One region of the Endozoicomonas sp. Mp262 genome, then DNA from elsewhere that is predicted to be linked to it. Evidence: predicted binding sites of a transcription regulator. Region 1 holds the regulator's gene; each other region holds the start of a gene.

Region 1 (10,869 bases):
CTGTCCACCTTCTGTACGTTCTGGAGCAACAGATAGAACAGCATCAATTTCCCAAGGAGACCCAGGAGCGCTATCTTCGCTATGTGAAAGAGTATCTTGCGCCAAAATATATTGAATCCCTTGGCAAGGAAATTCAGACCGCTTATCTGGAGTCATACTCTGAATACGGCCAGAATATTTTTGACCGGTATATTACTTACGCCGACTTCTGGATACAGGATCAGGAATACCGGGACCCTGAAACAGGCGATATTCTTGATCGTGTTGCGATTAATGACGAACTGGAAAAAATAGAGAAGTCAGCCAATATTGCTAACCCCAAGGATTTCCGCAACGAAGTGGTTAACTTTGTTCTGCGTGCCAGAGCTAACAACAAAGGCAAGAATCCAAGCTGGCTCAGCTATGAAAAAATGCGAACCGTCATTGAGAAAAAGATGTTCTCAAATACTGAAGACTTACTGCCCGTTATTTCCTTCAATGCCAAAGGCAGTCAGGAAGACCAGCGTAAACACAATGAGTTTGTGAAGCGGATGGTGGAACGGGGCTATACTGAAAAGCAAGTCAGACTGCTCTCTGAGTGGTATATTCGGGTTAGAAAATCTCAGTAAATGTCGCCAGGACGCGACCGGGGGTTCCGCCCCCTACAACTAACACAGGGAGCGTGTAAATGAGCATTATCATCGATCGCCGCCTCAACGGTAAAAATAAAAGTACAGTGAACCGCCAGCGTTTTCTGGATCGTTACCGTAAGCACATAAAAAAAGCCGTATCAGAGGCTGTAAACAAACGCTCCATCACTGATGTTGAGTCAGGCAGCCAGGTTACCATTCCCCGCAAAGACCTTTCGGAACCCTTTTTCCGGCATGGCCAGGGTGGACATCACAAACAGGTTCACCCCGGTAATAAAGAATTTACCGCTGGTGATCGTATTAAACGCCCAAGTGGCGGTAAAGGTGGCAAGGGTGGCGCGGGGAAAGCCAGCAACAAAGGAGAAGGAATAGACGACTTCTCTTTTCAGATTAACCACGACGAATTTCTGGAATACATGTTTGATAACCTGGAGTTGCCAAACCTGGTTCGGAAACAGCTGCAGGACGCCACTGAATTCAAGTATGTACAGGCCGGCTTTAACAATGACGGTTCTCCGGACCGCCTTAATGTTATCCGATCCCTGAAGTCCGCTCATGCCCGAAGAATTGCATTATCCGGGAAGGACCGGCGGGAAATTCGAGCCCTGAAAAAAGAACTCAGGGAAATGGAGGTCAGCCCTGATGAAACCGATATGGAGAAAGCGGAACAATTAAGGGCACGAATCAAAGAGCTCAATAGTAAACTCAAACGCCTGCCCTTTATTGACGACTTTGACCTGAAATACAACAATTTGATCCGGGTACCATCTCCCAGCAATAAAGCCGTAATGTTCTGCGTTATGGATGTTTCTGGCTCCATGACCCAGGAAATCAAGGATATGGCCAAACGCTTCTTTATCCTGCTCTATCTGTTCCTGCAAAGAAGTTATAAACAGATAGAAGTGGTATTTATTCGTCATCACACCGCCGCCAAGGAAGTTGATGAGGATGACTTCTTCTATTCACGGGAAACGGGGGGAACCATTGTTTCAAGCGCCCTGGAAATGACCCGGGACGTTATTGAAAAACGGTATAGCCCTACCGACTGGAATATTTATGTGGCACAGGCCTCCGATGGCGATAACTGGGAAGGGGATTCATCAGTTTGTTCAAAAATTCTCACTGAGCAAATAATGCCAAAGGTTCAGTATTTTTCTTACGTAGAGATTACCGACCGTGCCCATCAAAATCTCTGGCGTGAATACCAGTCTGTTGCAGAAGCATTCCCGGAAACATTTGCTATGCAGCAAATCAAAACACCTGATGACATTTATCCGGTATTCCGACGCTTATTTGAGAAAAAGGAGCATGCATGAGTCCGCCTTTATCCACCGGCTCCGAGTGGACTTTTGATCTTATTGAAAAATATGACCAGGAGTTAGCCCGGATTGCCGGTCAGTTCCGGCTGGACACCTATCCGAATCAAATAGAAATCATTAGCTCCGAGCAAATGATGGATGCCTACTCCTCTACAGGTATGCCCCTGATGTATCACCACTGGAGTTTTGGCAAACACTTTTTACAGACCCAGCAAAACTATCAACGGGGTCGAATGGGGCTGGCTTACGAAATAGTCATCAACTCTAACCCATGCATTGCCTATCTTATGGAAGAAAACACCATGGCAATGCAGGCACTGGTTTTAGCCCATGCCTCCTATGGACATAATTCTTTTTTTAAAGGCAACTACCTTTTCCAGACCTGGACAGATGCTGACTCCATTATCGACTATTTGCTCTTTGCCAAAAACTACATTGGCCACTGTGAAGAAAAACATGGAGTTGAAGCGGTAGAGGATATCCTTGATGCCTGCCATACCCTAATGAACCAGGGTGTTAACCGGTACCTTCGCCCTCGTCCCCTCTCACCTGAGCAGGAACAGGCAAGGCTGGAAGAAAGGGCAGAATATATCCAAAGAAACCTCAATGAGATTTGGAGTACAATTCCCAAAGCGCCAGAACAAATAGAGGAAAAAAAGGAACGCTTCCCTAAAGACCCGGAAGAAAACATTCTTTACTTTCTAGAGAAGAATGCTCCCCTCCTGGATACCTGGCAGAGGGAAATCATCAGAATTGTCCGAAAAATAGCCCAGTATTATTATCCGCAACGACAAACCCAGGTAATGAATGAGGGTTGGGCATGCTTTTGGCACTATCACCTGCTTCATGAGCTATACAAAGAAGACAAGGTGACCGATGGTTTTATGATGGAGTTTTTACATTCTCACTCCAGCGTGATTTATCAGCCTGAATTTGATAACCCACACTATAGCGGTATTAACCCTTATGCTTTAGGGTTCAATATATTTCAGGACATCCGCAGGATCTGTGAAGCACCCACTCCTGAAGATAAATTATGGTTTCCGGATATAGCGGGCAGTGATTGGTTAGAAGCAGTTCACTTTGCTATGAAGAATTTCAAAGATGAAAGTTTTATTTTACAGTTTCTTTCCCCAAAAGTAATGAGAGATATGCACCTTTTTTCTATCACGGATGACGAGGGCAAATCCTATCTTGAAATTGACGCTATCCATGATGACAGTGGCTATAAAGCCATTCGTGAAGCCCTCGCCAAACAATACAATATCGGAGAGCAGGAACCAAATATTCAAGTCTATGACGTAGATATTCGCGGCGACCGTAAACTGACCCTGAGACACTTTCAGCATCAAGGGCGCCCCCTTGATAATAATACAAGGGAATTACTCAAGCATATTCATAAATTATGGCAGTTCGATATAGAGTTACAGTCCGTTGATAATGGCCATATTCGCACCAGACATCATTGTCCTGAACCTGGAAACGTAAAGAAAAAGTAAGGTAGTTGTATTCAATTATTGACGAATAAACCTTGATAGTATGATCGTTGAAATAATCATCACTAATCTAATACTGGCTAGTTTTACAGGAATTTGATTCCACCACTAACAAAACTGTTTCCCTGGGCAGCATTTTCACTTTACGTTACCCCTTCATTGCTACGTTCATATCAACCACAAGCCATTGACGGCTATCAGTTTGATAATATAGTAAGCAAGCGATTAATAATAAATACTCTATTGTGGGTATCTTATTAGAAATTCAATAATGTTTCAGTTTTAATACTTCCATCATTTAAATGCTTCATGTATAAATACATGTACTAAATCTCGTCTATTCAAATCTGGAATCACGAGTCACATTAGGGAGTTACCTAGATGAACATTTTTGATGAAGTTCTTCATCGTTTAAGCAGCAAAACACGCATTCGCCAACTGTTCAAAGACGCTCACGTCTCAGATCTGGAACGTGTCATCTCCAGAATGAGAAGTGTTCTGGAAGAAAAGCAGAATGCCCGTGAAAAAGAAGAAGAAAAGCGCCAGGTAAAACTGGAAAGCATTGAAGCCATTAAACAAATAATGGCTGATCGCGGCGTATCCATGGGTGACCTGGGATTAGGTGAAGAAACAACATCCAAACGTCGTCGTAATATTCAGAAGTACACTTTCCAGTACGAAACTGAAACCGGTGACCAGGCTCAGTGGGAAGGCGCAACAACTGGCCGTCTGCCAAGAGAATTCCAGTCCTATCTGGAACGCACTGGCAAAAAGCGCATGGACTGCGTAATCGAAGCTCAAGACGAAGCTTAACAGTTATTTATGACCTGAGAGTTACCCGTACATCATTTCAATAAGTTTGATATACAAGTGTTGCGCTCAGGTCATTTATTTATTTTCATGACTCACCGAAGCAACAGAAGAAAAACGGTTTTCGGGAAAATGACATATAAAACAACTACCCTGCCCCGGATGGCTGGAAATCGTTAACCATCCATCATGCCTTAGCAATACATGCTTAACAATCGCCAGCCCCAGCCCCGTTCCACCAGACTCAAGACTTCGTCCTTTATCAACTCTATAAAAGCGCTCTGTCAACCTGGGAATATGAACCGGGTCAATCCCCACGCCATTATCTTCAACACTAATACAACATTCCTGATTTTTTACTTTTACTCCAATGTGAATGACCCCGCCCGCCTGAGTGTATCGCACGGCGTTAAATACAAGATTTGATAAAGCACTGCGCAGCTCACTTTGGCTTCCCTTTAAGTAGATACCCTTTACCCCCTCTAATGTAATCTCATGATCATCACTTCCACTTAATGACCTGGCATCATCGGCAACCTGGTTTAACAGTTCTTCCAGCTTTACCGGGTTTGACTCACAGGAAGTCGCAGACTCCAGGCGTGAAAGTAGCAATAAATCTGCCACCAGATTTTTCATTCTGGCTGATTGCTGCTGCATTCTTTTTAACGCCTTGCACCACATAGGTGACAAGGATTCTTCTATATCTGCATTATCCAACAGGGTTTCCAGATACCCAGCTATTACCGTAAGTGGTGTTCTTAGTTCATGGGAAACATTGGCCACAAAATCTTTTCGCATGGTTTCTAACTGATTGATTCGGGTAATATCCCGAATAAACAACAATCGACTTCCCATGCCATAAATCGTAATGTTGATCTGCAACTGCCTTTCGGTATTAACCGGTGAAGCCAGTTCTATCGCCTCTTCGTAACGACCCGAGTCAAAATAATCCAAAAACGAGGGATCGCGAACCAGGTTCGTCAATAATTGGCCTCTATCCCCAGGCATTTTCAAACCCAATAAATCTCCTGCCGCGCGATTCCACCACTCCAGACCGCCATTGTTATCCGCCATAACAATGCCGTCTTCCAGGGCAGCCGTTGACTCCTGTATACGATCAATAACTCCCTGCAAACGCTCATGGGAACCCTTCTGTCGCTTTTGAATCCGGTAAATACCATCGAAGATGGCACCCCATAAACCACGGCTTTCCGGAGGCTCTAATTCACTAACAGCTGTTTTTTCCAGCCAAGTCAACAGACGAAACAATTGACTCAGGCTCCACAATAGATAAACAGCCAGGACAAGTGTTATCCCCAGTAAAACATGCCCCAGCCCCCATCCAATGAAGGTCCCTATTGCCAGGCCCAGCAATAGTCTGCCCAGCAATAGTGATCTGGAATAAGTGATCACTCGCCCCCCCTTACAACTTGGTGGAAAAACGGTATCCTGTGCCCCTGACGGTTTGTATATATCCCTCGTAACCACTACCAAGTGACTTTCTCAGTCGTCGAATATGAACATCAACGGTTCGCTCTTCAACATATACATTACCGCCCCAGACCTGATCCAGTAGCTGACTTCGGGAGTAAGCCCGCTCCTGATGCGTCAAAAAAAACTGTAACAAACGGTACTCTGTCGGACCGATTTCTGCCGCCTCGCCATCAATGCTGACCCGGTGGCTTACCGGATCCAGCTTTAACCCCTTGATGACAATGGCTGACTGCCCATCAGATACTCCACTTCTTCTAAGAACCGCCTTTAACCTGGCGATCAACTCCCGGGGTGAAAATGGCTTGGTAATATAATCATCCGCCCCTGTTTCAAGTCCACGAATTTTATGGTCCTCCTCACCTTTTGCCGTCAACATAACAATGGGTATTTCAGAGGTCATTTCACTTCGCTTTAATCGCCTTGCCAATTCAATGCCGGATATATCCGGCAACATCCAGTCAAGTAACACCAGATCCGGCTTCTGGTCCACAATTTTAGCATGGGCTTCCCTGGCATCTGCTGCTTCAATACAATCGAAACCCGCCATTTCCAGGCTTATAGCTACCATTTCCCTGATGGGTTCTTCATCATCAACAATCAGAATTTTTTTTGCTGACATGATTTTACCTTTCCCGATAATAATTATTACGACGTCAAGGAGAGTACACCCCTTAAATGTTACAGCCAGATGACAAGTCCTCAAGACCGATTATCCAGACTATTTAACGGCTCAAAAAAATACCGGCAAACACAATGGCACCAACCCAGTGATTACTTAGAAAGGCCTTAAAACAACGATCTCTATCACGGTCATGGGTGAGAAACTGCTGGTAAACAAACAGCATGGAGGCGAATGCAAGAGCAGCATAGAACAACGCTCCCAGCTCCATTTTAATCCCAACGGCAATAAGGGTAATAATGGCTAAAAGCTGAAGGCCGCCAATAATGAGATTATCGAGATCACCAAAGAGGATAGCTGTTGACTTGATACCGATTTTGATATCGTCATCACGGTCTACCATGGCATATTGTGTATCGTAAGCCACAGTCCAGAATAGATTGGCAATAAATAAAAGCCAGGTCTCCGGAACCAGTGAGCCACTTTCTGCGGCAAAGGCCATAGGAATAGACCAGCCAAAGGCAGCACCGAGAACAACCTGGGGAAAATGAGTGTAACGCTTTGCAAATGGATAAAATGAAGCCAGGAACAGAGCGCTCACCGAAAGAACAATAGTTAGCGTATTGGTGGTCAATACCAGCAAGAAAGACAGGGCAATAAGTACAACAAAAAATAATAATGCCTCTTCTTCCGTCAGTCGCCCATCAGCTAATGGCCTTGTAACTGTTCTTTTTACATGTCCATCAAAATTACGGTCAGCATAATCATTGATGACACACCCGGCACTCCGCATCAAAATGACCCCCAGGGTGAATACCAAAAGATTGTGATGAGTTGGCATCCCATCCGCTGCCAGCCACAATGCCCACATGGTGGGCCAAAACAGAAGACAAATACCAATCGGCCGATCCAGGCGGGCAAGGCTGATAAACTCTTTAATACGGAACATGTCCAGCGTTTTCATAATAATTAGCTCGGGCTTCCTGTCTGCAGAACCATCAAGACGTCACTCATCTTATGGAAAGGATGGTTTGCCGCCTACCTCAGGTAAAAAAACTTCGCATACTGATAGGGGCCTGGAATTCAGATAAAATAAAGATCGCCTTGCCCAGGCCTTTTCTTCCCTGAAACAGCAACCAAGATACGGATTAACCTCATGTGCAGATAATTCCGCCAATTCGATGGCTCCTCGTTCCACGCTTTTCTGAACAAATAAATATTCCCCCAGAGGCTTATTCCCTAGCATAAGCAGCTCATTATTTGATCCACCAAGACTGCTCCGGGGAATGACACTCCTCGCAAATATTTTTGGCTTGCCACCACCCAGCAGCAAAACCTCGCGAATAGAGGCTTCTGTCTCGGAAACACCCAAAAATTCAAGCTCAGCTTCTGCTGGCTGACCCCACTGATGCTTAAGCACCTTAACCTCAAACTCACCACGATAGGTTTTCTTCAACCTTGCGGTTAAAGACCCCCTATCAAGCAGCCATGCTTGCAAATTATCCGGTATATTGTCCAGATTATGCAGACAGGACTGCCAGCGTAAACTCGAACAAAAATTTAATGGCATCGCCTAACCGCCCAATTATCCAAAAAAATGCCCTCTATACAGAAGAAAATGTGTTCATTTAGCACCAAAGGTTATTGAAGTGATAGCCCCATGGATTGATGATATTGGCAGTGGATCAAAAATCATCATTTTGCTCAAGGAATATAGACAAAATATATGGGCAAGCATCTACCAGTGAAAGGACTCAAAATGAAAAAAAATCCTGTGGTCTGGCGTGCGTCCACTCTGCACTTTCTTGATGATCCAGCCAGGACTCCCACCAAAGATGCCGTTGAGTTCCACGAGGACGGCGCTGTTGTGGTTGATGACGGTCATATCCTTGCTGCCGGTGCGTATCAAAGCATTGCCAAGCACTTGCCAGCGGCCTGTGAGACTTACCATTTACCGGGAAAGTTGTTAATCCCGGGATTCGTTGATACCCATGTTCACTATCCCCAACTGGGAATGACCGGTGCCTGCGGCGAACAGCTGATTCAATGGCTTGAGCGATATACCTTTCCCGCAGAGGCCGCATTTGACTCACCAGACTATGCCCGGGAAGTCGCCCGGTTTTTCCTGGATCAGTGTCTCGCCCATGGAACCACGACCGCCCTCGTGTTTGGAGCCGTATTCCCGGAATCAGTCACCGCATTTTTTGAGGCGGCATCGGAAAGACAGCTGCGCATGATCGCAGGCAAAGTCATGATGGATCGTAACGCCCCGGACTACCTGCTTGATACTGCAACAACCAGCTATGAAGAGAGTCAGCAATTAATCAGACACTGGCATGGTAAAAACCGTCTGGCCTATGCCGTCACTCCACGGTTTGCCCCGACCTCAACCCCCAACCAGCTTAAAGCTGCCCGGCGTTTACTGGATGAGTTTGATGGGCTGTATCTCCATACCCATTTGGCAGAAAATTTAAAAGAAGTAGCCTGGACTCATAAGCTATACCCCGATAGCCAAAACTACCTGGATGTTTACGACCAGTATGGCTTACTGGGTTCCCGTTCATTCTTTGCCCATGCTATACACCTTTGTGAAGCCAGTTGGCAGCGCCTTGCCGATACGGGTTCCTCCCTATCCTTTTGCCCCAGCGCCAACCTTTTTTTAGGCAGTGGGCTGTTTGATTTTCAAAAAGCATCCTCCCTGAATATCAACATAGGCCTGGGAACAGATATCGGGGCAGGCACCAGTTTATGCCAGCTTGAATCCATGAAAAGCGCCTATCAAGTGTGCCAGCTACAGGGAACAAGCCTGTCTCCACTCAGCGCGTTTTATCTGGCAACACTGGGTGGCGCAAGGGCTTTAGGGCTATCAGATAAAATAGGCAGCTTCACCCCCGGAAATGAAGCCGACTTCCTGATTCTCAACCCCAGAGCAACACCCTTGCTGGCATTTCGGATGAAGCAGGCAAAAACCTTGGAAGAGCGCCTTGGCATCATGATGACCCTGGGAGATGATCGCCTGATAGAAAACACCGTCATTATGGGAGAAACCTGGCAGAAGAAAACCGGAGAGTATAAATAAGCCAGCCCAAGGGATTCTGATTTGGTATAGTCAGCCTGTCATAGCAGTATGCAAAGCACTCTTAACTATAATCAAAAGATGTTCAACCAGTACTTTAAGCCTGACTAGCGTTTAATAATGAAAGGCTTAATGAAGGAGGCATAAGTAATGAAGAAATGGCAATGTCTGGTCTGTGGCTTTACTTATGATGAAGCGGAAGGTTGGCCAGAAGATGGTATTGCCCCTGGCACCCGGTGGGAAGATATACCAGATGACTGGCTTTGCCCGGACTGCGGCGTTAGCAAAAGCGATTTCGAAATGGTTGAAGTCAACTAAACAACACCCGGTTAGACAACCGTGATTTGATAGATCCGGGCAGGGTGTGATGGTAAGAGCCTCTTTTTACAGATACTTTGTTGATATGTTGTTCTTACCCCCCTGTTTCATACAATCGTTTGACTTTTCTCCCGGTTTAGCGTGAGATTCATCCCTTTAGGCTGCTCAACTGGCTACTGCTCTGCAATAGCTGGTATTCCTATCAATTACCTCTAATGATTAAACAGACCTGACAGATTCGGGGGAAATACGTGAAGTTCAGACTGCTACTATGGGCACTGGGACTGTTGATGAAACGGGCCGGGAATAAAAACCCCGCTTTCAGAAAAAAGCTCGAGGGTCAGACGCTCACTTTCCAGATCAGTAGCCAGGATGGAGCTGTACGCCATTACAATGTGAAAGATATGCGCGTAACAAGCCATTCAGGAAAAGCAACCAACCCCAGCTTTGAAATTGCCTTCAAAGATTCTGCCACAGGCTTCCAAACCTTGACCGCAAAAAATGCGCAACTGGCCTTTATGAAAGGCATTCAGGATAAAGACATTATTATCACCGGGGATTTTAGCAAAGTTATGTGGTTTCAGGGCCTAATGAAGTACCTGATGCCCAAAAAGAAGAAAAAATCCTGATAATCGCTGAGACTCGTTCCCAGACAGCAAAGGGTATCACGAAAGTCTCAGCGCAATGCCCTGTTTTTTGGAACCACGAAGAATACCAAGGCTTTCCTTAAATTTCTTCGTGGTTCAAAAAAGCCTTACAGGCTCAGCAGATAGTCGGGAGCGAGGAAAACAGTCAGGTGTCTAATGTATAGTGCAGGATGATGCCTCTTTTAGCATTTCCACATGGGGAATTCCCTCTTCCATATACACAGTAGAGTTCACTACAAAGCCCAGCTCCTGATAAAAGCCTACCAGATAATTTTGGACACTTACCTTAATATCCATTTCAGCCCAAAGGGTTGAAGCCATATCCAAGGCATTGGCCATCATAGCATGTGCGATACCCTGCCCACGCCCCTTCTCCGAGACAACCACACGCGTAATGCCAACTTCAGAAAAGCGGAGACCCGGTGGCAGAACCCTCAAGTACCCCATTAGCTCACCGGAAT
Region 2 (10,869 bases), 350 kb from region 1:
TCTTATTGGAAATCCGCCGTGCCTGGTTCATGGAGTGAGTGACAATCACAATGGTGAACTCACGGCTTAGCTGTCCCATCAACGCCTCAATTCTGGCCGTGGCTACCGGGTCAAGGGCACTGGTGGGTTCATCCATCAGGATCACTTCGGGTTCCATGGCAATGGTTCGGGCAATACAGAGCCGCTGCTGCTGCCCACCAGACAGCCCCAGTGCCGATTCCTTAAGGCGGTCTTTGACTTCATCCCATAGTGCCGCACTCTTCAGGGATTTTTCCACGGTTTCATTCAGACGCTCACGGTTACTGATACCCTGGGCTCGCAGGCCGTAGGTAATGTTGTCATAAACACTCATGGGGAAGGGGTTGGGCTTCTGGAAAACCATGCCCACTCGCATTCGCAACTGCTGAACATCCATGTTGCCATAGACATCCTGCCCATCCAGTTCCACCCTGCCATCAATGCTTACGCCGGGAATCAAGTCATTCATACGGTTGAGGGTTCTGAGCAGTGTGGACTTGCCACAACCGGAGGGACCGATCAGGGCCGTCACCTGCATTTCCGGAATGGTCATACCGATATGGAAAAGCGCCTGTTGACTGCCATAGTGCAGATTCAGGTTTTCAATACCAAACTTGGTAGCGTACTGGCCTGCATGAATAGGGCGGTGCTTACGGAGGTTCGGTTCTGTGCCAAAGACGGTGCTATTCATGGTCTTATGCCTTCTTAAAACGTTTTGACAACATGCGGGTGACAATATTCAAGGCCAGTACAATCAAGACCAGTACAGTGGCCGTGGCATAAGCCTGATTCCATTCACTGACGGAAAAGAGTTCCTGTGTCAGTTTGTATAGATGGACGGTCAGTGTGCGGCCTGAATCGAAAACGGAATCCGGAATTCTGGCCACCATACCTGCGGTTAGAAATACAGGGGCTGATTCACCGATAATTCGTCCGATACAGAGAATAATGGCGGTAATAATACCCGGCATGGCATTAGGAAGAATTAAACGCCAGATGGTATAGAGGCGGGAAGCACCCAAGCCGTAGGAACCTTCCCGATAAGCCGCAGGAACACTCATCAGTGCTTCCTCAGTGGTGCGGATAATCACCGGCAGAATCACGATGGCCAGGGTCAGGGCTCCTGCCAGTATGGAGAAACCCAGTCCAAGAGTGGCTACAAAAAGGGTCAGACCAAACAGGCCGTAGATGATGGAAGGAATACCCGCCAGACTCTCCGTGGTAAAGCGAATAACACCGACGATCTTGCTGCCAGGACGGGCATACTCAGTTAAATAAATGGCTCCCATAATACCCACCGGCGCGGCAATGACCAGCGATAGCAAAACCATATACACCGTGGAGACAATCATCGGCCAGATACCGGACACTGCACCGGTTCGGCTATAGCCCGATGACAGAAAAGACCAATTGATATGACCAATACCGTTACTGATGATATGCCAGAGAATCCAGAACAGGGTGCTCACCGTGGTTACTGTAGCCAGCACAATTAACGACATCAGTATTCTGTCCTGCCACTTTCTGATATCTGGCCGGGTGATGACAGAAAGACCCGACGGAACCTTCAGGGTGGTATTAGACCGGGCAACACTGGTGGACGGAGTCATGAGTTACCTGCCTTTTTTTTGTTTAAATAAAGTAGCGAGGCATTGAGCAACATAATAAAGACAAACAGCACAATACCTGTGGCGTATAGCGCACTACTATGAATGCCGCTGGCATAGGACATTTCCAGGGCAATATTGGCGGTCAGGGTTCGTGCAGGTTCCAGCAGACTGCCCGGAATTGCCGTGGCATTGCCCATGACCATAATGATGGCCATGGTTTCACCAATGGCCCGGGCTACACCCAGAATAGTTGCCGTCAAAATACCGGAACGGGCGGCGGGAAGTACCACCTTAAAGATGGTAAATATTTTTGATGCCCCCAACGCCAGGGAACCTTCACGATAACTTCGGGGAACAGCGCGGATAGCTGTCTCGGAAAGGGTAATGACCGTTGGCAGGATCATCACGGTCAGAACGATTATACCTGCCAGAATGGTATTACCCGCCGGAACCCCAAAGGTTTTTTCTATTAGCGGCACAATGACCACAAGGCCAAAAAAGCCATAGATAACCGATGGAATCCCTGCCAGTAATTCAATGGCTGTTCTCAGGACACCAGCTATTTTCTCTGGGGCAATCTCAGCGAGGAAAATAGCGGTGAGAAGTCCCATGGGTACACCCAGGGCAATAGCGCCGAGGGTTGAAACCACCGACCCCATAATCATCGGGCCTATACCAAAATAAACAGGGGGCGCCCAGCGGGAACCCGTTATAAATTCAAGAAGCCCTGTGGCACTGAGGGCAGGAAAGCCCTCATAAAAAATAAAAGCCCCGATGGCACCAATGGCCAGGGTACTGAACAGGGCACAGGCAAAGAAAAGGCCATGGAAGGCCTTGTCAATCTGCGCGGGTTGAATATTCATTGCCATGATTGTCACGTCCTGACAAGCGTTTGAGTAGGCAAGCCTGTTCCAGAAAAAACAGGCCTGCCAGGGATCGAGCGTTTATTATTGTTATGGGTATCTGCTCTTATATCACCGGAATATAGCCATGCTCTGAAACAATTCTCTGGCCTTCGGCAGAAAGCATCCAGTCAAGATAATCCTTACCGGTTTCAGACAGTTTCTGTTCATTAAATAACAGTACAAAGGGACGGGAAACTGTATATTCCCCATTAGCAATAGCCTGGATTGACGGTTGCACTCCATCTACAGCCAGAGGCTTAAGGGTGTTATCCACAGTACCAAGAGAAATATAGCCAATGGCATATTTATTTTGAGCAACAATGGTCTTCACAACCCCGTTGCCACTAGCCACCTGGGCACTGGCGGTTACAGCCGACAGCTTGTTACCACTGACATCCTTAATCTTTAGTTTCATAATGTCTTCAAAGGCGCCACGGGTTCCGGAAGCCGGATCACGTGTCACCACAACAATGGGGTTATTGCTGCCTCCCAGTGCTTTCCAGTTAGTGATTTCACCCTTAAAGACACTGGCTATCTGTTCCTTGCTAAGATCACTGACCCCGTTGGCATTATTCACAACAACGGCGATGCCATCATGGGCCAGCACTTTCTGATTCACACCGCCCTTTTCTTCTTCTGTCTTGACGGGGCGGGAACTCATACCAATTTCACTGGTGCCGTTATTAGCCGCCTTTATACCGGCAGATGAGCCAGTACCCTGCACCTCTACCACAGCACCTGGGTGTTGCTGTTGCCATGTTTCTGCCAATAGCTCCATGACTTCAGTAACGGAAGTTGAGCCTGAGATGCTAACAGACTGGCTGGATGAAGATTCTGTGCCACCACAGCCAACCAGGGCTGCCGCCACACCAATTGCACCTAAAGTAGACAATAGGGCTTTCTTCACAATTCAGTTCCTCTAACAAGAAGGATCAAACAGTTTCGATAGCCAACATATTGCCCCGGTGTTACAAGCGGGTGACACAAAGATGACATTTTTATGACTAATGTCGTTTTATTGACCTGTCTTTCCTATGGCAAAAAAAGACCCGGAGTTATCCGAGCCTTTTTCAGGATTTTCAAAGCCAATGAGTACAGATTACAACATCATAGCGGCAGCCCAGCCAAAGGCGATCATGGGAATGTTATAGTGCAGAAAAGTAGGCATTACCGTATCCCGAATGTGATCATGTTGGCCATCGGTGCTCAAACCCACAGTGGGACCTATGGCTGACTCCGAGGCCGGTGATCCAGCATCACCCAGGGCACCTGCCGTGCCCACCAATGCCGCCGTAGCCAGCGGAGAAAAGCCCAGTTGCATGGCAAGAGGTACAAAAATAGCAGCAATGATAGGGATAGTGGAAAAGGACGAACCAATACCCATAGTAATCAGCAAGCCAATAATCAACATCATTAATGCAGCAATGGCTTTATTACCCGCAAATAGATAGGTTACCGAGTCAATCAGTTGTGGAATGTCGCCGGTTTGGCGAAGCACTTCCCCAAATCCGGAAGCCACCATCATCACAAACCCGGCAAAGGCCATCATTTTTATGCCTTCAATAAAAACATCGTCGGCCTTTCGCCATTGAACAATTCCTGCCACCACCATCACCAGAAAACCCGCCACAGAACCCAGAACAATGGAGCTGGTCACTATCTGAATCACCAGAGCCAGAGCCACTGCCGTCCCAACCACCAAAAGGGTATTTTTAGCCAGGGCCTCATCGTATTGTTTAATTACTTTACTTTCGACAACATTATAGTGGCGAGGTTTTCTATAGCTGACAAAAATGGCAAACAACATTCCCAGAAACATGCCAGAAACGGGAATAGCCATAGCCAGGGGAAGCAGGGCATGATCAACGGTTACCCCATTGGCTTCCAGGTTACTGGCCAGTATTTGATTGAGATAAATATTCCCGAAACCAAAAGGAACCACCAGATAGGTTCCGCACAAACCAAACACCAGAACACAGGCCACAATCCTTCGATCCAGTTGCATATTACCGAAGGTAGCCAGTAGCGGAGGAATCAGGATAGGGATAAAGGCAATGTGCACCGGAATAATATTCTGGGAGGCAATGGCCATACAAAGGATACCTCCCAACAAAACAAACTTTCCCCTGGCAGAAGGTTTACCCTCCGGGCCGCGATCCAGCTTGCGGGCAACACCCGCCGCAAGCCAGGCGGGTACTCCGGAATGAGCCAGGGCTGCTGCAAAAGCACCCAGCAAGGCATAGCTCAAGGCAATCTCCGCACCACCACCCAAACCATGGGTAAATGCGGTCATGGTTCCAGTCATCTCCAGGCCACCGGACAGCCCGGCCACCATAGCACCAACAAAGATTGAGAGTACGACATTCATTCGCGCCATACTCAACGCCAGCATGGTGATTACACCAATAACCACTGCGTTCATAAGCATTCCAAATTTTTCATAGTATATTTAGGCAACCATAGACGAAGCAGCATTCTGCTTATTTCATTACTATGGACGATGATAGTGTTCGGGGTCTACTAATGACCCAAGACAGTAGAAATTGTTTCCGGGGATGGAATCAATGATGGTGGGGGTGGGGGTGGTGATGGGAGAAGGCAGGTGCAGCAGAAACAGCAGGGGAACTGGAGCAGGTCAGTCCAGATAAGGGCATCGATAGTCCCATTGATAATGATAATAACATGATGATTGAGTCTCCAGGTTACAGCTTCCAGCCGTGTATTAAAGTACCCTGATTAATCAAACGGAGCAACAGAGAATTACTGTAATATCTCTGTCATATCAATCCCTTAATATGCGAGGATTTCACTTACAAATACACCGGATCGCTTGATTTATGCATCATCGTCCCATGGAAAAAAGCCCGGGAGTTGATTTTTACACGCCAGCCCTGAAACGATACCAGACTCTCCGATTTATCAAGGAGAAGCTGGCTCACTGGGGGGTGGCTACCGGTGGGCTGGGGGTTATTCTGGCGATTGCCCTGATTTTTTTCTACCTGCTCTATGAAGTAGCCCCTTTATTTAAGGGTGCAAAGCTCAATCTGGAGTCCTCTTATTCCCGTCAAATTACCGAGAACAGCACCGTCCTGTTTCTTGCCATGGACGAATACGCTGAAATAGCTCTGCGAATACTTTCCTCAGGACAGGCTATTTTTTCTTCTGCCAAAAGCGGTCAGCTCATCAAGCAACTGCCATTGCCAATACCAGAAGGGGTTAAGGTCACTGCTATCGCCAGGGCATCGGCTAACAGCAATCTGTTAGTTATAGGGCTATCCAATGGTCAGGTGATTTTGGTTAAGCAGCACTATTCCATCTCCTGGCCTGACAATCAACGGGTCATTACCCCCCTTACCAGTTACCCCTATGGGAAACAGCCAATTCACCTTTTTTCACAGGCTCATGCCATCAAGGGCGTGGCAATCAGTGACAGTGATGAAAGGCTTTTAATCGCTGGCAGCAGTGACAATAAGCTGGCTATGACAGCTTTCTCCAAGAAGGAAGACTTTCTCACCGGAGAAACCCGTCTTGAACAGCAGGCCGTTGTATTACCGGTAATTAAGGGTGCTAAAGGAAAGGTGCTGATTAGCGAAGATCAATCATGGTTATATACCATGACTGAAAAAAATCAGCTGGCTATTATCAACGTATCCAACCCTGACAAGCCCAGGTTTCATTCCAGAGTAAATCTGACAGAAGGCTCTGAAAACATTACTGCCATAGAGTCACTGCTGGGAGGTGTCTCCCTGCTGACAGGTGATAGTAGCGGCCAGATATCCCAATGGTTTTTGGTAAGGCAAGGGGAGAGTAGCGAGCTTAAACTTATCCGCAGGTTCAAGCTGGCTGATAATCCAATAACACAGCTTATTCCGGAACAAAGGCAAAAGGGATTCCTGGCTACCGATACCAGAGGCCAGGTTGGACTTTTCTATACCACGGCCCATCGGGTACTGCTGACCCAACAGTTATCAGACACCCCGATTAACCAGCTCGCTATCTCGCCAAGAGGTCATGCCCTGATAGTGGATAGTGATTCGACACAACAATACTATCAACTGGAGAATGAACATCCCGAACTCTCCTGGTCAGCATTATGGGATAAGATTTGGTACGAGTCCTATGACCAGCCAGAGTTTATCTGGCAGTCCTCGGCATCCAATAACGATTTTGAGCCAAAGCTTAGCCTGACACCGCTAGCCTTTGGCACCCTTAAAGCCGCCTTTTACGCCATGCTGCTGGCAACACCCCTGGCCATCTGTGGTGCAATTTATACCGCCTACTTTATGGCACCGGCATTAAGACGGAAGGTGAAGCCTGCCATAGAGCTTATGGAGGCACTGCCCACGGTTATTCTCGGCTTTCTTGCCGGACTCTGGCTGGCCCCCTTTATAGAAAACCATTTACTGGGAATTTTCTCATTATTGTTATTAGTACCCGTTGGCATCCTGCTATTTGCCCTGGTTTGGGAAAGTTTGCCTGGAAACATACGACACCGGGTACCGGACGGCTGGCATGCCATATTATTGATTCCTGTGGTATTAGCCAGCGGTGCTCTGGCATTTGCATTGGCTGTCCCCATTGAGCAATGGCTCTTTCATGGTGATATCCGCACCTGGCTAACCACGGAACTGGGCATTCCCTATGACCAGAGAAATGCCCTGGTGGTTGGCCTGGCTATGGGCTTTGCAGTGATCCCCACCATTTTCTCCATTGCCGAAGATGCCATTTTCAGTGTGCCCAGGCATCTAACCTATGGCTCACTGGCTTTGGGAGCAACCCCCTGGCAAACCCTGAGCCGGGTGGTCCTGCTAACAGCCAGTCCGGGCATTTTCTCTGCGGTGATGATTGGCATGGGCCGGGCCGTGGGTGAAACCATGATCGTGCTAATGGCCACCGGCAATACTCCCATTATGGATGCCAATATCTTTGAAGGAATGCGTACCCTGGCAGCCAATATCGCCGTGGAAATGCCCGAATCAGAGGTAGGCAGCAGCCATTATCGAATCCTGTTTTTAGCGGCACTGGTGCTATTTCTTTTTACCTTTGTAGTGAATACAGCAGCGGAGATAATCAGGCATCGGTTGAGGAAGAGGTATAGTTCGTTATAAGACAGTACCTATCTTACATTACAGGAACCATGGGAGGGGGTGGTACAATTCTAATTTGCTGCTGGCTCTCCCTGAACTGGTCACAGCATCTTGCTTCCTGAACCAGCCTGCCTTGAACTTGGGACTGATAGCACTGAATTAGACGAGCTTTTAATTCACCTTTAACATACTCAGAGAGTGCCTCTCTACTGGCATGATCCGTTATTTTCGTTTTTACAAAAAGTTCCGCTGTTTGAGAAAACTCGTCAAGGGATGACTCAAGATCGTCATATGCGTCCATTTTAGAAATATCAATATCTTCCATACTTTGAGCACTTGTTTTCTCAATTTTAAAGCGATCATCTTCTTTTTTTCTAAAATCAACTTTAAATTTTCTAAACTGTTCTGCCTTTTCTTTTCCCTTAACTCCATCTCTCTCCTTAACCATATACGAATCAATTTTTAACCTGAAATAAGAAAAATCACTACTAGGCTTTTTATTCACTCCCCTTCGATCATCACTATAAGATTTACACCTAAAGTCTATTGACTGGTTCAATTTATCTAAATAAAGTCTCTGCTTTCTGCCATTTGCATCTGTAGAAAAATAGGTAGAGTGCGTACCAAAAAGCTGATCAATTTTATCACACAACAATGGAAGCTCTTCACTGACAGTAACATCTTCCCTTCTTATAGGAATACCAACCTCTGAAAAATTACTTAAAAACTCTCTGAGAACTTTATTAAAAGCTTGGGCCATCTGAAACCTTCTAATCTCAGCAATCTTTTTTGAAGGAGATAAATCTTCAGACTCAATAGATACTAACAGTTTCTTCGCTTCAGGAATAACTTTTAGTTCTTTAACTTCTTTTTCAAGCTCTTTTAACAATACTTCTTTAGAATCAAGCTCTTCCTTAACACTTAAAATACTGTTTGAAAATGATGTTTTAAGCGTATTTATAGCATCATCGCCAACCATTTCTTCAAGTTTTTTTAGACCTTCATCATCACCAGAAACATTTAAATCAGTTTTAAGATGATCAACGATTTCTTCAATTTTCCTTTTAATATTTTTAACCTCATTTTCAAAAACACCAGTCAGCTTTTTTACTGAAGCCGCAAATTCATCACGTGCTTTTTGACTGGATGTTTTCAACAAGGTTTCATCATCCAGTATAGAATCAGACAAAACATCTAAAACACCTGATATCTTATCTTGCATTCCTCCTTGCATGTACTTCTTTTCAAATCCCTGACTTTCTTTCACTTCCGCAATAAGAACAGGTTTACACCTGGCCTCACGTAGCAACCCTTCTCCTCTATGGAGTATATTTACAGCTGTATTTTCAACAAACGCTTGATTTTCTTCCGCTTTATCCGCAACATTATTTAAACTACCATTAAATCTTGATGTGGTTTTTGGTGTCACAGGATTAGCTCTTGACTTATGAGTCTTACTATTTTGATTTTTTGGAGACCCATTTTTTACATCATGTTCAAGCTTGGATTTTAAAACTACCTCTCTATGTTTCTGTCCTAGCTCATCTTTAATATCACAGAATGCAGAAACGACCTTATCATCAACCTGCAGCTTTTCCTGTCTGAATAAGTTTTGTAATACTGCATGCTGCTGCCCTTTGCTACCTGCCTGTTCAAACTCTCTTGTGGCTTTAGAAAAATCAAGTTCCACACGTCTGGCCATATGTGCTGTTTTACAGGCCATAATAGTTTTCCATTCTAATTTTTTAAATGTCTTCAATGCGGAAATATGCTCTGCAGCCACCCCATCAGTTTTCCATTTTCTCTCAAGTTGACCAAGGGCAGTCTCTGCCTTTTTTTCAATCAGCTGATATTGATCATCTTCTCTGGAATCCTTGCTATCAAAATCTAAACTTATTTTTTCTTCCATTGCTTTGAGTAAAGCGGTCGAAGGTGTTTGACCTTCTGTTATTAATTTACGCTTAGCACTTTCCATCTCTTTCCAGCAGTCCAGTGCTTGTTTCTGAACCCCTTGAGCCTCAGGCCGTTGAGGACGCCAGTCTTCCAGCTCCTCCTTACTGACTGAAACAGTTCCGTCAAAACTTCTCTGTTCATCATTATTTCTATCTCTCCCCAGTGCTTGCTGTATATCTGATGAAGAAAGACCAAATAGATTTTTAAAGATAAATACCGTATTTTTATTCTGGGCGGCAGTATACCCCCGGGTTTCTGTCATCCAGGTAATATAGCCACGACCTCCGTTTTTTCTTATTTCAGCTTCGTCAGCCTCAGTTAGCCTTTCACCTAATACACCATTATTATTATCCGGTGTTTTCCCATAGCGTTCATGACCTTCGGTATATCGATAATATTCTCCATTTTTAAAATAGAGATGCCCTAAAACTTTTTTCGCTCTATGCCCCTTTATAGCCTTGTTAAAAGCCTTTTCCCCTTTTATAGCAAGTGCCATTGATGGGGGAGTTCCATTATTACCTGAAAACCCTGGAAAACAGACTATCAAGTCCCTATCTGGACCATAGGAGTCAATTGCTTTTTCAAGGGTTTGCTGGAGATCTTCTTTTTTAGTTTCCAGGCTCCATTTGGAATCAAGAAGATAGCGCTCTGAACGTTGCTCACAGGTAGTAACATGTTTGTTTGTATTTTTTTCAACATCATCCACTGATTCTGCATTGGCCAACAAGGCTGCCCCATACTCTGTGTTAGTTGATGCTGACATATATATCCCATGAGTTAAGCTAGTATCATAGCTTAGCTGCAACTCTATAATATCGGCTGAAGAAACTTGAGTGTTTAATGTGTTCAAAACAGACTGGTTAATAAATCTGGATATATCATCAGCATCATTAAATGTATCACATTCATCTCTGATAATGAGAGGGTGACTACTTCCTCCGGTTCCGGTTAACACCCCGATTATTTCATCAAGAATCAAATACTGTGCCCTGAATTCTGGATTATTAGCAATAGCTTGATGTAACTGTAGAAGGGATTGCAGATCAGTTGTGGACATGCTGGCAGGGATTAGCATACCACTTTCTGTCCCTGTAACTGGTAGCCCCCTTACCATATTCAACACTTCTGATAGTGCTTGACCATTGACCCACCATTGATGATTTTCTTCAAATCTCTCCCGGATATTGATACGCTGATACCTGTATCCTTGAGTCCTGGCGAAGCGGGACATTTCCACATCAAAATTATTTACATTTTCCTCAGGTGCTATATAGATGGCTCCTAAGCCTTCACGAC
Region 3 (10,869 bases), 910 kb from region 1:
GCAGCCGTGATGGCATCTTCTGCCATGGCGGCAACTGTTGACTTTCATGGCTATGTGCGCTCTGGTATTGGTGCTGCCACCAGTGGTGGGGATCAAGAGGCATTTCAGGCAGTAGGTGCTGGTTCCAAGTACCGTCTGGGTAACGAAGCAGAGACCTATGGTGAAATCAAATTAGGCTCTGAATTATTCAATAATGGCGAACAATCCTTTTATTTAGACAGTAATATGGCCTTTAGTGTTGACCAGGCATCTGACTGGGAAGGTACTGATCCAGCGTTTCGAGAGTTTAACGTTAAAGGCAAAGGTGTTTTAGAGTTTGCTCCTGAAGCAACACTCTGGGCTGGTAAGCGTTTCTACAAGCGTCATGATATTCATATGTCTGATTTCTATTACTGGAATATGTCTGGCCCAGGTGCAGGTATTGAAGGGATTGATGTTACTTTTGCTAACATGAGTTTGGCTTGGGTAAAAAGCTCTCAAACAATAAATTATTATAAATCTAAAGATAATGCCCTTAACAAAGAGAATCAGCAGGAATATAAGCTAGATCAAAATATTGTGGATCTGCGATTTGAAAATATTAAGACAAATACTGATGGTGCTTTAACAGTTGGTCTTGATTATGCGTTTGGTAGACCTTCCAGTGACTTTGAAGGAGGTTATGCTCATGGAGGATATAACTCTGATGGTTCAGCTAAACCTGTAACCGATATTAAAGGGTTATCTACGGATGAAATGGATGAGAATGGCTATATGCTTACTCTCGAACATACCCAAAGTAATCTCTTCGGTGGATTCAATAAGTTTGTTGTGCAGTATGCAACTGATGCAATGACAAAAGCTGGAGTAGGAACTGATGGTAAAGGAATTTCCGCTTTGTCCTCTGATAACTTAGATGGTAATAAGCTTTATAGAATTATTGACCATGGTGTAGTTGGCTTGGGTGAAGATGTCGAAATGCAGTATCAGGCATTGTATAGCCATATGTCATTTAAAGATTCTAATAAGAATGATGAAAAATGGTTTAGCGTAGGTGTACGTCCCGTTTACTTCTGGAATGACATCATGAGCACAGCGGTTGAGTTGGGCTATGACCACGTTAAGAATGGCATTGGCAATAATAAAGACTCTAAGGTTGGTAAAATTACCATTGCTCAACAGTGGTCTGCTGGCCGAGGTTACTGGGCACGTCCACAAATCCGGGTGTTCGGCACCTATGCCAAGTGGAATGATGACTCTAAAGGACAAGTGGGTGGCGCTGCTTTTGCAGACGAAACCAGTGGCTTCACCTTCGGTGTCCAAATGGAAGCCTGGTGGTAAGTGGCTCAGTTAATCTGCAGCATTGATTCTTGATGCCGGCCAGGCATCAACAGATATACTCCCTTTATCCGACTTCGGAACCCCGCTCTGCGGGGTTTTTTTGTTAGTGAAATTTTTAGAATGCCGATTTTTTGACGGAATAGGGGCAAAAAACAGTTTGAAAAGCAGGCTTTTTGCAAATTTTACGGCTTCTGAGGAAAATTCCTATGCTCCGGTCAGGGGAGTTCTGTGGAATAGACTAAAGTTTTAAATATGGAAGTACTTGAGACATAAAGATGATCAGGGAAGTTGGCAGGCACATTGCACCAACTTTAACAGGCTAAGGAGTGGTAACTATGAGTGGTGGAAATGGCATAAATAATCATATTCAGGGGGCTCCCTATACAGATATTAATGCTGTAGGTGGAGATTCTGAGCAGCAGGAACACTCATCGACCCAGGTGGATAATACAAGGCAGCAAACTTCTTTTGGGGAGCGGAATGATGGTTCACGTCTCCGTGAAAGAAGGCTAAGTACTTCCAGTGAGGCCAGTCGTTTATCTATTTCCAGTACAGCAAGTAGTATGAGTGTTAACTGGGATGAGTCATATGGTGCAGAGCCTGATTATTTGGCGCTCGCTGAAGATATTAGTGAGGCCTATAAAATAAGCAGGGAAAACGGTCATAGAGCTTTGAATGATAAATTTCAGCTATTGGTGGACGCAGATACAAATAGTTCGGGTGCCAAGACTAAGTTTTTGCGATTTTATCAGACCTTTATGGAGCAGGTAGATAGTCCGGTTGCTTTAAAAGATGGCAAGGACTTTTTTGATAACAAATCCGAGTCTTTGGGTTGTGATGAAAAACATACGAAAAGACTAAATAAGAAATTTAAAAGCTGTTTTAAGGAAAGTGTAAGAAAGCAGGCGGCTGACCTGAAATTTAAGGTTGATGAAAAAATGAGGCTTTCATCTGCTGATTTAAAAGATATGGGGTCTACAGTGGAGGCCTGTAAACAAGTTAATCCAAAACTTCTGCATACTGTTAAAGTGTCTACACTCCATAGTGCAGGAAACTGCATTAGGCGAGCAGCAACAAAGGCTAGTGAGCAGCATTTGGACAGAGTAGCAGCTGACCTGGTGCATTGGCATAAGCCATCAAATTCTTCAGTTCAAGTCATGCAGTCTGTTATCGAACAGGAAAGTGATGATGTTTATTCTGTTCTAAGTAATGTTATAGAGTCTTGTTCTAAGCAAAAAGATAAAAGGCAAAGTGAAAATATAGATATGAATGGCAGCTTTAAGAATAGAATGAAGCCGCTTATGCATAGACGCCAGATTGATGAGGCTGTTGAGCGTGCAACGATGCCTCCAGACCAAATGAAATTATATGATCAATTGATGAAAGTGGGTCGTGAACTCCAGGGAAAGGATTCATATACAGGAGTGTTTCATCGGATCTGCAAACAGTTCGACCAAAAGACAGTGGATGGTCTTTCTCGCAGGTTTAAAGAAATGGGGCCAATTGATTGGATGAAGCTACCAGTGCCTGCAAGACATTGTGGCGGTTTTATGGTGCAGGTTTTAACTGAAGCAAGCCATTTGAAGACTAGTCAAGCCAGGTTTCGGGAGTTCACTGTTCCCAAAGATATAGAGCAACTTAAAGAAAAAACACTGGAGTACGTTAAGAGAATGGAATCAGGAGAACCATTTTCAGCTTCAGATCTTAAAGAAATTAAGCGAATTGTTGCTAAGGTAGAACCCAAGCTGCTTGGCGAAAGGGTTGATCTTTTAAGAGTGGGTACTCACTTAAGGCGAGTGGCTATGAAAGCGGCTGAAGATGTCCTGCGTCAAGCTGAGAAAGATGTAAACAGGTTTCATGGCGCCATGAATTCATCCTCTGCCAGTGTTGAGGAATATCTGGTTAATAAAACACAAGAGATAGAAACTACTTTAACGAGTATTATTGATAAATGCTCCAAAAAGGAAGAGGTCAGGCGTGCAGAGCTTCGGGAACTCGTAGGGGGTACTGAAAAAAGGGCCGGTGAAATAGTTGATGGAAGAAAGCTTCTTGAAGCCTTGGGCTATGATCATCTCCCGCCCAGGGAAGTAAAGTTGTTTAGTCAGCTTTTGAGAGTGGGAAAGGGGCTGGATCCTTATGAAATGTCAGCAAGGGTGATGAAATTTTGTTCGAGAGAGGATCAAACAACAGTTAATAACCTTCTGGCGCATCTTGAGAAAGCTGATTGGCATGGAATCCCGGCGGGATATCAATCTATCAGGAATAGGGGTGAAGTTATATTGGATGTCCTGGCTCGGCAGTCAGCGCTATCAAGAAGTATGTCAGAACTAAGTCTGGATTCTGGAACATTGGATAGTACTCCACTGCCTTTAGGGGCATCCAGGACAAAAAGCGTATCGAATGATTCGTTAGACTCATCTACTGGACTATCACCAAAACCGGCTCGTAAAAGACCTGGTCGCAAGGCTCCGCCCCCTCCCCCGCGACCTTCAGCGCCACCACCACCACCACCTTCAGAAGCGGCGCCTTCGGCGTCTCAGGCTTTGAACTCAGGACATCCACCTTTGCCAGCAGAGCCTGGCACACAGATGGAAGGATTGGATTCTACAACTCGGTTTGGGGGTGATGGGAGGGTTCCACCACCGCCTCCAGCACCTCCAGCACCTCCTCCGCCAGAGGAACCAAAAATACATGCAACTAAGGGCAGGGATAGTGAAACACAGGATCCTGAACATTTAAAGGCAAGAAAAAACGTGTTAGAAGAAATTAGAAAAGTGGGACAGAAAAAGAGGGAGGAACTTGAGGAAAATGATGCTGAGAGGCTAAAAAGATTCGATGCCGAGAAAATAGAAGGCGATAAGATGAGTCAGTCAGGTCTTTCGGGGGGTTTTGGGAAAGTAAGTAATATGATTCCAGCGCCGCCAATAAAAAGTGACAAAAACGGTGTTGAGGATGATGAGAATGAATGGGAGTGATTAACATTTAGCGGCACTGTAAGCCTTGTTAATAGCGCATCCGAAATTGCCTGAATAAAAATGCCAATAGCCACAGTGGGCCAATAAATAAAAACTGTAGGTCCTTGAAAAAAGAGGGTTTCTTACCTTCAATGTGATGGCCAATAAACTGGAAAATCCAGGCAATAATAAAGATTCCCAGGGATACCGGCAGTATTATTGGTTGAAGTGCGCTGATAGTCGCTAGCATTAGTGCTGCCAAGGTTAGCATGGTCATAGCCAGTTTGATGGAAAGGCGAATATAAAACAGTAATGCCATAACTATGACAGCTGCCGTTAGCCCCCAGTGTAAACTCCATAGCAATCCCAGTACCGAAAAAGTAATTAGTGGAATACAGACCCAATGAATTAATTTATTGGTGGGATGTTGATGGCTCTCTCCGTATTCCTTCAACCAGTGTTCCAGCGTTTTCATTATAATTCTTCCTGCCTTTTGCTTGAGAATTGGATTTTATCCTGAATTGCCTGTTATACCCATTACTGCTTTGCTTATTGATTTTTGAATCAGGTGTATTATACCTGCGGTTGAAATAATCGCTAATATAGCAGGGACAGAAAGGGTTCCCCAGTCCTGGTTTGGTGTTTGCAGTAGCTGTAACAGATCCCGGGCCTGCAATCCCAGCCAGATGGAAAATAGCGTCCGGGGAAGCATACCGATAAAGCCGGCGAATAAGAAGACTGAGAAGCGAATATTCAAAGAAGGTAATAGCAAATTAACAAAAGAGAAGGGCAGTACGGGAGAAAGTCGGGCCATAACCATTAATTGCCACTGGCTACGGCACAAACTTTGAGAGAAGGCATTCGCTTTGGGATATTGCTTAAGGCTTTTCATTATTCTGCCGCCATCCAGCACACGCCCAAGGCCATAGCCCATAGCTGAAGCGATAAGGTAGGCAGGTAGCACATAGGGTATGGCTGCCCAGCCGATAAAATAGCCACAGGCAATGGCGATCAGGGTGGTTGGAGTGATTGCCAGAGTCATGGTGATACTGGATATCAGGCAAATAGGGAGCCATTGATTGCCGGATAGCGACTGGAAAAAGTGTTCTTTTTCAATAAGCAGGCTGATCACCATTGAGCTGCAAAGAATGGGCATCAGCATGAAGATTGCCATTATAAGCAGGGAGTTCCGGTTGTTGGTGAGGGCGTTTAATGGCATGGGGTAATCACTGGTTCAAATAAAAAACCCGGCAAATGCCGGGTTTTTTAATAGGATTTATCTTACCGGGTAAACAGGATAACCAGTCCTGGCAAAATAAAAAAGGCCAGAGCAAGATAGGCAAATGCATAAATGCGTTTCTTACTTGCCATATCGGCCAGCTTTTCAGCAGCCATTAGTGGGATCTCACGTAACCATTTGATGCCATAAATGACTACCACCGCCAGTACATTAAAGAAGAAGTGTACAAATGCAATGGTCAGTGCCGGCAGTGCAGCGGGGCCTGTAATAGCCGTTGCTGCCAGTAATGCGGTAATGGTGGTTCCAATATTGGCACCCAGGGTAAAGGGATACATCTGTCGTACAGAGAAGATACCGCTACCCACCATAGGAACCATCAGACTGGTTGTGGTAGAGGAAGATTGCACCATAATAGTCATCACCGCACCGGATGCAATACCGCTGAGAGGACCACGGCCAATGGATTTATGCAGTACATCCCTGGCACGGCCAACCATAACTTTTTTCAATAGCTTACCCAGTCGAACCACAGAGGCAAAGATCAGGAAAATACCCATGGTAATCATGGCAACACCACCCAGTGTGGTATTAGGGAGCAGTTTTGCAAAACCCTGGATGATGTCTACTGCCGGAGAGGTTAGGGGTTTGACAAAATTAAGGCTGGTCATGGATACGCTATGACCACCAACCAACATTTCTGCCAGGTGGGATGATGCCTTGGACAGGAACCCTGTTGTCATCTCAAGAGGTAGAATCAGTAATACTGCGAGATAGTTAAAGAAGTCATGTACTGTAGATGCGGAAAATGCCCGTTTGAACTCTTTGTCGCAGCCGATATGACCGAGACTTACCAGTGTATTAGTAATAGTGGTACCAATGTTGGCACCCATAATCATGGGAATGGCCATTTGCACCGGTAATCCGCCAGCCACAAGACCCACGATAACGGAAGTGACGGTACTGGATGATTGAACCAGTGCAGTGGCCAGTGTGCCCGCAATCAGGCCCATAACGGCGTTATTGGCAAAGCTGAATAACTCGGCAGCAGCGTCTCCTCCGCCAGCGGCTAGCTTGAAGCCGGAGCCAACCACGCTTACGGCTACTAAAAGGGCATAAATCCAGAGGATTACCCTTAACCAGATTCGGCCATAATGACGGGTGGTCATTTTCTTGAAGCTGGTAGCTGAACTGGAGGATGCAGTCATTTGTGACATCGATTGCACCTTGGTGCTGTTACTATGAATGTTGGCGAACATATCGGCCTTTTGTGACAGAAATATTACAGCGCGTAATATTTCTGAAATAACTGGCTTATGCTTCCGTAAACAGAAACTGTATTCGCGTATTGAGAGCAGGACTGTTACCAGCAAAAAGGCACACCCTTAGCCCTGGTTAGAAAGAAAACCAGTGTTAGGGGTGCGACTTGAATTCAGAGTAAAAGTTCGTCGAACAGTTGTACGTTGACAGGCTCGCCGGCTTCAACCCCTCCCTGATCTTTTGGGAGAACGATATAACAGTCTGCCATACTCATGGAACGGAGGATTCCCGAACCCTGTCCACCTGTGGTTTCGACTTTTACGTAACCGTTGTGGTCAATGGTGAGGGTGCCTCGTTGAAACTCTTTACGACCAGGTGCTTTCTTTAGTGGTGAAGTGCAGGTTGCACTGAATTCCAGAGGGGAATGTTGATGGCAGTTCATCATGTATCTCAGGGCGGGTGCCGCTAACTGCTGGAAAGTAACCAGGGCTGATACGGGATTACCGGGTAATCCGAAGAAGTAGCTATCAGGCAGTTGGCCAAAGGCAAAGGGTTTACCCGGTTTGATGGCCAGCTTCCAGAAGGTGGTCTTACCCAGTTCATTAAGAATGTCTTTCGTGTAATCCGCTTCTCCCACTGAAACACCACCGGATGAGATCACGGCATCAGCCTGTTCATTAGCAGATAGAAAGGTTTCCCTGATTTTTTTGGGATCATCCGGAATACAGCCAAGATCAATAATTTCCACGCCTAATTTTTGCAGCATGGCTTTAACTGCAAAACGGTTGCTGTCGTATATATCGCCGGGGCGTAGTATTTCTCCCGGTGCCTTAAGTTCGTCACCGGTAGAAAACAGGGCCACTCTGACAGCTCTGTAGACGCAAAGGTGGGCTATTCCCAGTGAGGCCAGTAACCCGATATCCTGAGCCTTGATTTTATGTCCTTTGGTAAAAACCCGGGTGCCCTCACTGATATCCTCTCCTGCCTTGCGGATGTTGTTTCCTGCTTTTTGTGGGAGCCTATTGAAAAGAATGCCGGTTTCTTTTTGTTCGGTATGCTCCTGCATGATCACGGTATCCGCCCCTTGGGGAATACAGGCTCCGGTCATGATTCTGATACAGTGCCCCTCTGGCAATGTGCCCTTGAAAGGGTGACCCGCAAAAGCTTTTCCTGCCAGAGGTAACAGGTTTTTTGTTTCTGTATCACTGAGTTTCAGGGCATAGCCGTCCATTGCTGAATTGTTGTGAGGAGGGATGTTGAATGGAGCAATGATGTCCGCTGCCAGAATTCGACCCAGGCTTTGCTCCAGGGATACTCGAGTGGTTTCGGCAATAGGCTGTATCTGGTTTTTCAGTATCTCAAGCGCTTGCTCTATAGGAAGCAGCCCAGGGGTAGAACAGCAGTCTTTCATAATGGCTTTGCCTTGTTTAGTCCCGGATGAAATGGATGATAAAATCGGCCACGGCTTCAGGCATGTTGATATCAAGCTGAATGAGTTTGGCTGGAGCCTCACTGACAAGCTGGTCAGTGGCAATGGCGATAATATTGGTGTCACTTTTAAAGAGAAAAGGTTTGTCCACCGCTTGCCGGTGCAACTCAATTTTTGGGATGGCGGCATCCCTGAAACCTTCTACGATGATTAAATCAATCTCATCATGATTCATGAGCCGGAGCTGTTCCTCCAGCTCAGGTTCCTTTTCCGCAGACTTTTGCCGGGTAAAGCAAATGGAGTGATCCGGGGTGCTAAGAAGTAGCTGGCTGGCACCGGCCTGACGGAGGCGATAGCTATCCTTGCCCGGCTTATCCAGGTCAATTCTGTGATGGGAGGCTTTAATTAATCCGATGTTCAAGCCTTTTTTGGAAAGAACCGGAATCACTTTTTCAAGTAATGTTGTTTTTCCGGTACCGCTATATGCAGCAAAACCTATGACGGGAGGTGTGGGCATGATGGTAGTGACTGGAACTGAAAACCCGGAATTCTACCACTGATCCCGTAATTTTCTATGGATAAGTAAGGGTTATTGGTATATAGCCTCATGGTATTTAGCGCAGCATGCCGCTACGATAGCCTTTTTTAATTTTCTGATATTACGCGAGCGCCGAGCTTTGGCTGCTAAACCGGGGAAAACCGGCATGAGCCAAAAGCCGTGGCAGGTACTAGTGCGGTTAAGTGTTAAAGAGCATACCTCCTTTGTTTGTCCTGGGTGCTGAGTTTGATGAAGTACCAATGGATGGGGTTAATGCACTTCGACAGTCTTCACAACAATACAGTACCAATGCCACCGGGTTGTCAGGGAAACCTGATAGCCTCCCGCATTTGGAAAGGTGTTCTATGCAACCGTTACAAGATCATTTGGGGCGAAAGTTTCCGTACCTGCGACTGTCGGTTACGGATTTATGTAACTTTCGCTGTAACTACTGTTTACCTGATGGCTGTACCAGCCATAGTCATAGGGATTCTCTGAGGCTTGATGAAATAAGACGGCTTATTTCAGCTTTTTCCCGACTGGGGGTGGAAAAAGTAAGGATCACTGGGGGGGAACCCACCTTGAGAGCTGATTTCAACACTATTGTTTCAGTGATCAAGGGGATACCGGGTATCCGCAAAGTGGCCATGACAACCAATGGTTATAAAATGGACCAGCGGGTTATATCCTGGCTGGATGCGGGTATTGATGCCATTAATCTAAGCGTGGATAGCCTCAACCCGGAATCGTTCCGGTTAATTACCGGTCATAATCGATTGCAAGAAATTATGGCGGGTATTAATAAGGCCTTTGCGCACGGTTTGACGTCCATCAAAGTGAATGCCGTATTGTTAAAGGGCTTAAACGATAGTGAATTGACGGCTTTTCTGGAGTGGGTCAGGGGGCGGCCTGTGACCATTCGTTTTATTGAGTTGATGGAAACGGGGGATAATCACTCATTCTTTAATAAACACCACATTTCAGGTGGGCTTATCAGGAAAAAGCTACTTGAACTTGGCTGGATTCGTGTTGCCCGCCCAAGGGATGCCGGCCCGGCCCAGGAGTACTGTCATAGTGACTACCAGGGGCGTATTGGTCTGATTATGCCCTATGCCAGGGATTTCTGTAATGACTGCAACAGACTGCGTGTATCCTCTATGGGTAAATTGCAGCTCTGTCTTTTTTCCGAGTCAGGTATTGATCTGAGAGATTTATTGCAGAGTGATAGCCAGCAAGAGGCGCTGGTTGTACGAATTAAACAGTCGCTGGCCTTGAAAAAGGATGGTCACTTTCTGGAGGAGGGCGTGACGGGAGGCACTTATAATTTAGCCCAGCTGGGGGGGTGAGTCTGCGGAGTTCGTGTGAGACTTGGGGAACATAGGTTGGCTCGTCACCGTAAAAGTTCCCACTGTGGAACGTTTACGCGATAACCAAGCTTGTTCCTTGAGCAGCGAATCGTGAAACAGAAAGCCTGTTAGGTGACTAACGGGAATCCCCCACCGAAATTAGGTGGGGGAGGATGTCAACGTTTCCGTACCAAAGTAATGCCATCTGCAATGGGTAATAGAACCATATCCACCCGTTCATCGTGTTTTATTTTCAGGTTCAACTGTTTCAATGCTTCAGTATCTTCATCATGGTACTTGCTATCTGCAACCCTGCCACTTTGTAAGGTGTTATCAAGGATTATCAGACCGCCTTGCCGAAGTAGCTTTAGGCTGTATTCGTAGTATTGGTCATAGGGTGTTTTATCGGCATCAATAAAGGCAAGGTCAAAGCTTTCCTGCTGATTATCTGCCAGGGCCTGTTTTAATGTCTCAAGAGCCGGGCCTAGTTGAAGGTTTATTTTGTCAGCCACTTCAGCCTGCTTCCAGAAGTTGCGTGCGATGGTGGTGGTTTCTTCATTGATATCACAGGCAAGGATATAACCTTCTGAGGGCAGGGCGGTAGCCATGGCTAATGAGCTGTATCCGGTAAATACCCCTATTTCTATAATTTTTTTGGCATTTGTCAGCTTGACCAGTAAATTCATTAATTGCCCCTGTTCCGGTGCAATTTGCATGACTGCATCAGGGCGCTGGTGGGTCTTTTCCCTTAATTGCTGCAAGAGTCTGGATTCTCTAATGCCTGT

Evidence for each region. Region 1 encodes PhoB, which activates phosphate uptake and scavenging genes when phosphate is short. Its sites were predicted from a motif close to TGTCATANNNNTGTCANA; they were not measured.
Region 2: a site for PhoB is predicted at 5,298-5,315, ahead of MJ595_RS05665 (ABC transporter permease subunit). Genes of this name have one in related genera too.
Region 3: a site for PhoB is predicted at 6,781-6,798, ahead of MJ595_RS00155 (Na/Pi symporter). Genes of this name have one in related genera too.

What each region holds. Positions count from the first base shown of each region.
Region 1 covers NZ_CP092489.1:941,228-952,096, forward strand. Annotated here, with positions in the region: gene MJ595_RS04100 (PrkA family serine protein kinase) at 1-608, shown strand, start outside; gene MJ595_RS04105 (YeaH/YhbH family protein) at 668-1,945, shown strand; gene MJ595_RS04110 (SpoVR family protein) at 1,942-3,447, shown strand; gene MJ595_RS04115 (H-NS histone family protein) at 3,826-4,257, shown strand; gene phoR (phosphate regulon sensor histidine kinase PhoR) at 4,333-5,667, opposite strand; gene phoB (phosphate regulon transcriptional regulator PhoB) at 5,678-6,367, opposite strand; gene ubiA (4-hydroxybenzoate octaprenyltransferase) at 6,471-7,331, opposite strand; gene MJ595_RS04135 (chorismate lyase) at 7,383-7,937, opposite strand; gene guaD (guanine deaminase) at 8,127-9,446, shown strand; gene rubA (rubredoxin RubA) at 9,594-9,761, shown strand; gene MJ595_RS04150 (helicase) at 10,013-10,390, shown strand; gene MJ595_RS04155 (GNAT family N-acetyltransferase) at 10,562-10,869, opposite strand, start outside.
Region 2 covers NZ_CP092489.1:1,295,932-1,306,800, reverse strand. Annotated here, with positions in the region: gene pstB (phosphate ABC transporter ATP-binding protein PstB) at 1-709, opposite strand, end outside; gene pstA (phosphate ABC transporter permease PstA) at 714-1,628, opposite strand; gene pstC (phosphate ABC transporter permease subunit PstC) at 1,625-2,497, opposite strand; gene MJ595_RS05675 (phosphate ABC transporter substrate-binding protein) at 2,598-3,440, opposite strand; gene MJ595_RS05670 (TRAP transporter large permease subunit) at 3,633-4,955, opposite strand; gene MJ595_RS05665 (ABC transporter permease subunit) at 5,371-7,641, shown strand; gene MJ595_RS05660 (hypothetical protein) at 7,655-10,869, opposite strand, start outside.
Region 3 covers NZ_CP092489.1:29,122-39,990, reverse strand. Annotated here, with positions in the region: gene MJ595_RS00175 (maltoporin) at 1-1,320, shown strand, start outside; gene MJ595_RS00170 (hypothetical protein) at 1,884-4,295, shown strand; gene MJ595_RS00165 (DUF962 domain-containing protein) at 4,324-4,749, opposite strand; gene MJ595_RS00160 (VTT domain-containing protein) at 4,786-5,448, opposite strand; gene MJ595_RS00155 (Na/Pi symporter) at 5,556-6,728, opposite strand; gene moeA (molybdopterin molybdotransferase MoeA) at 6,944-8,182, opposite strand; gene mobB (molybdopterin-guanine dinucleotide biosynthesis protein B) at 8,199-8,717, opposite strand; molybdenum cofactor riboswitch at 8,857-9,115, shown strand; gene moaA (GTP 3',8-cyclase MoaA) at 9,104-10,084, shown strand; gene MJ595_RS00135 (class I SAM-dependent methyltransferase) at 10,261-10,869, opposite strand, start outside.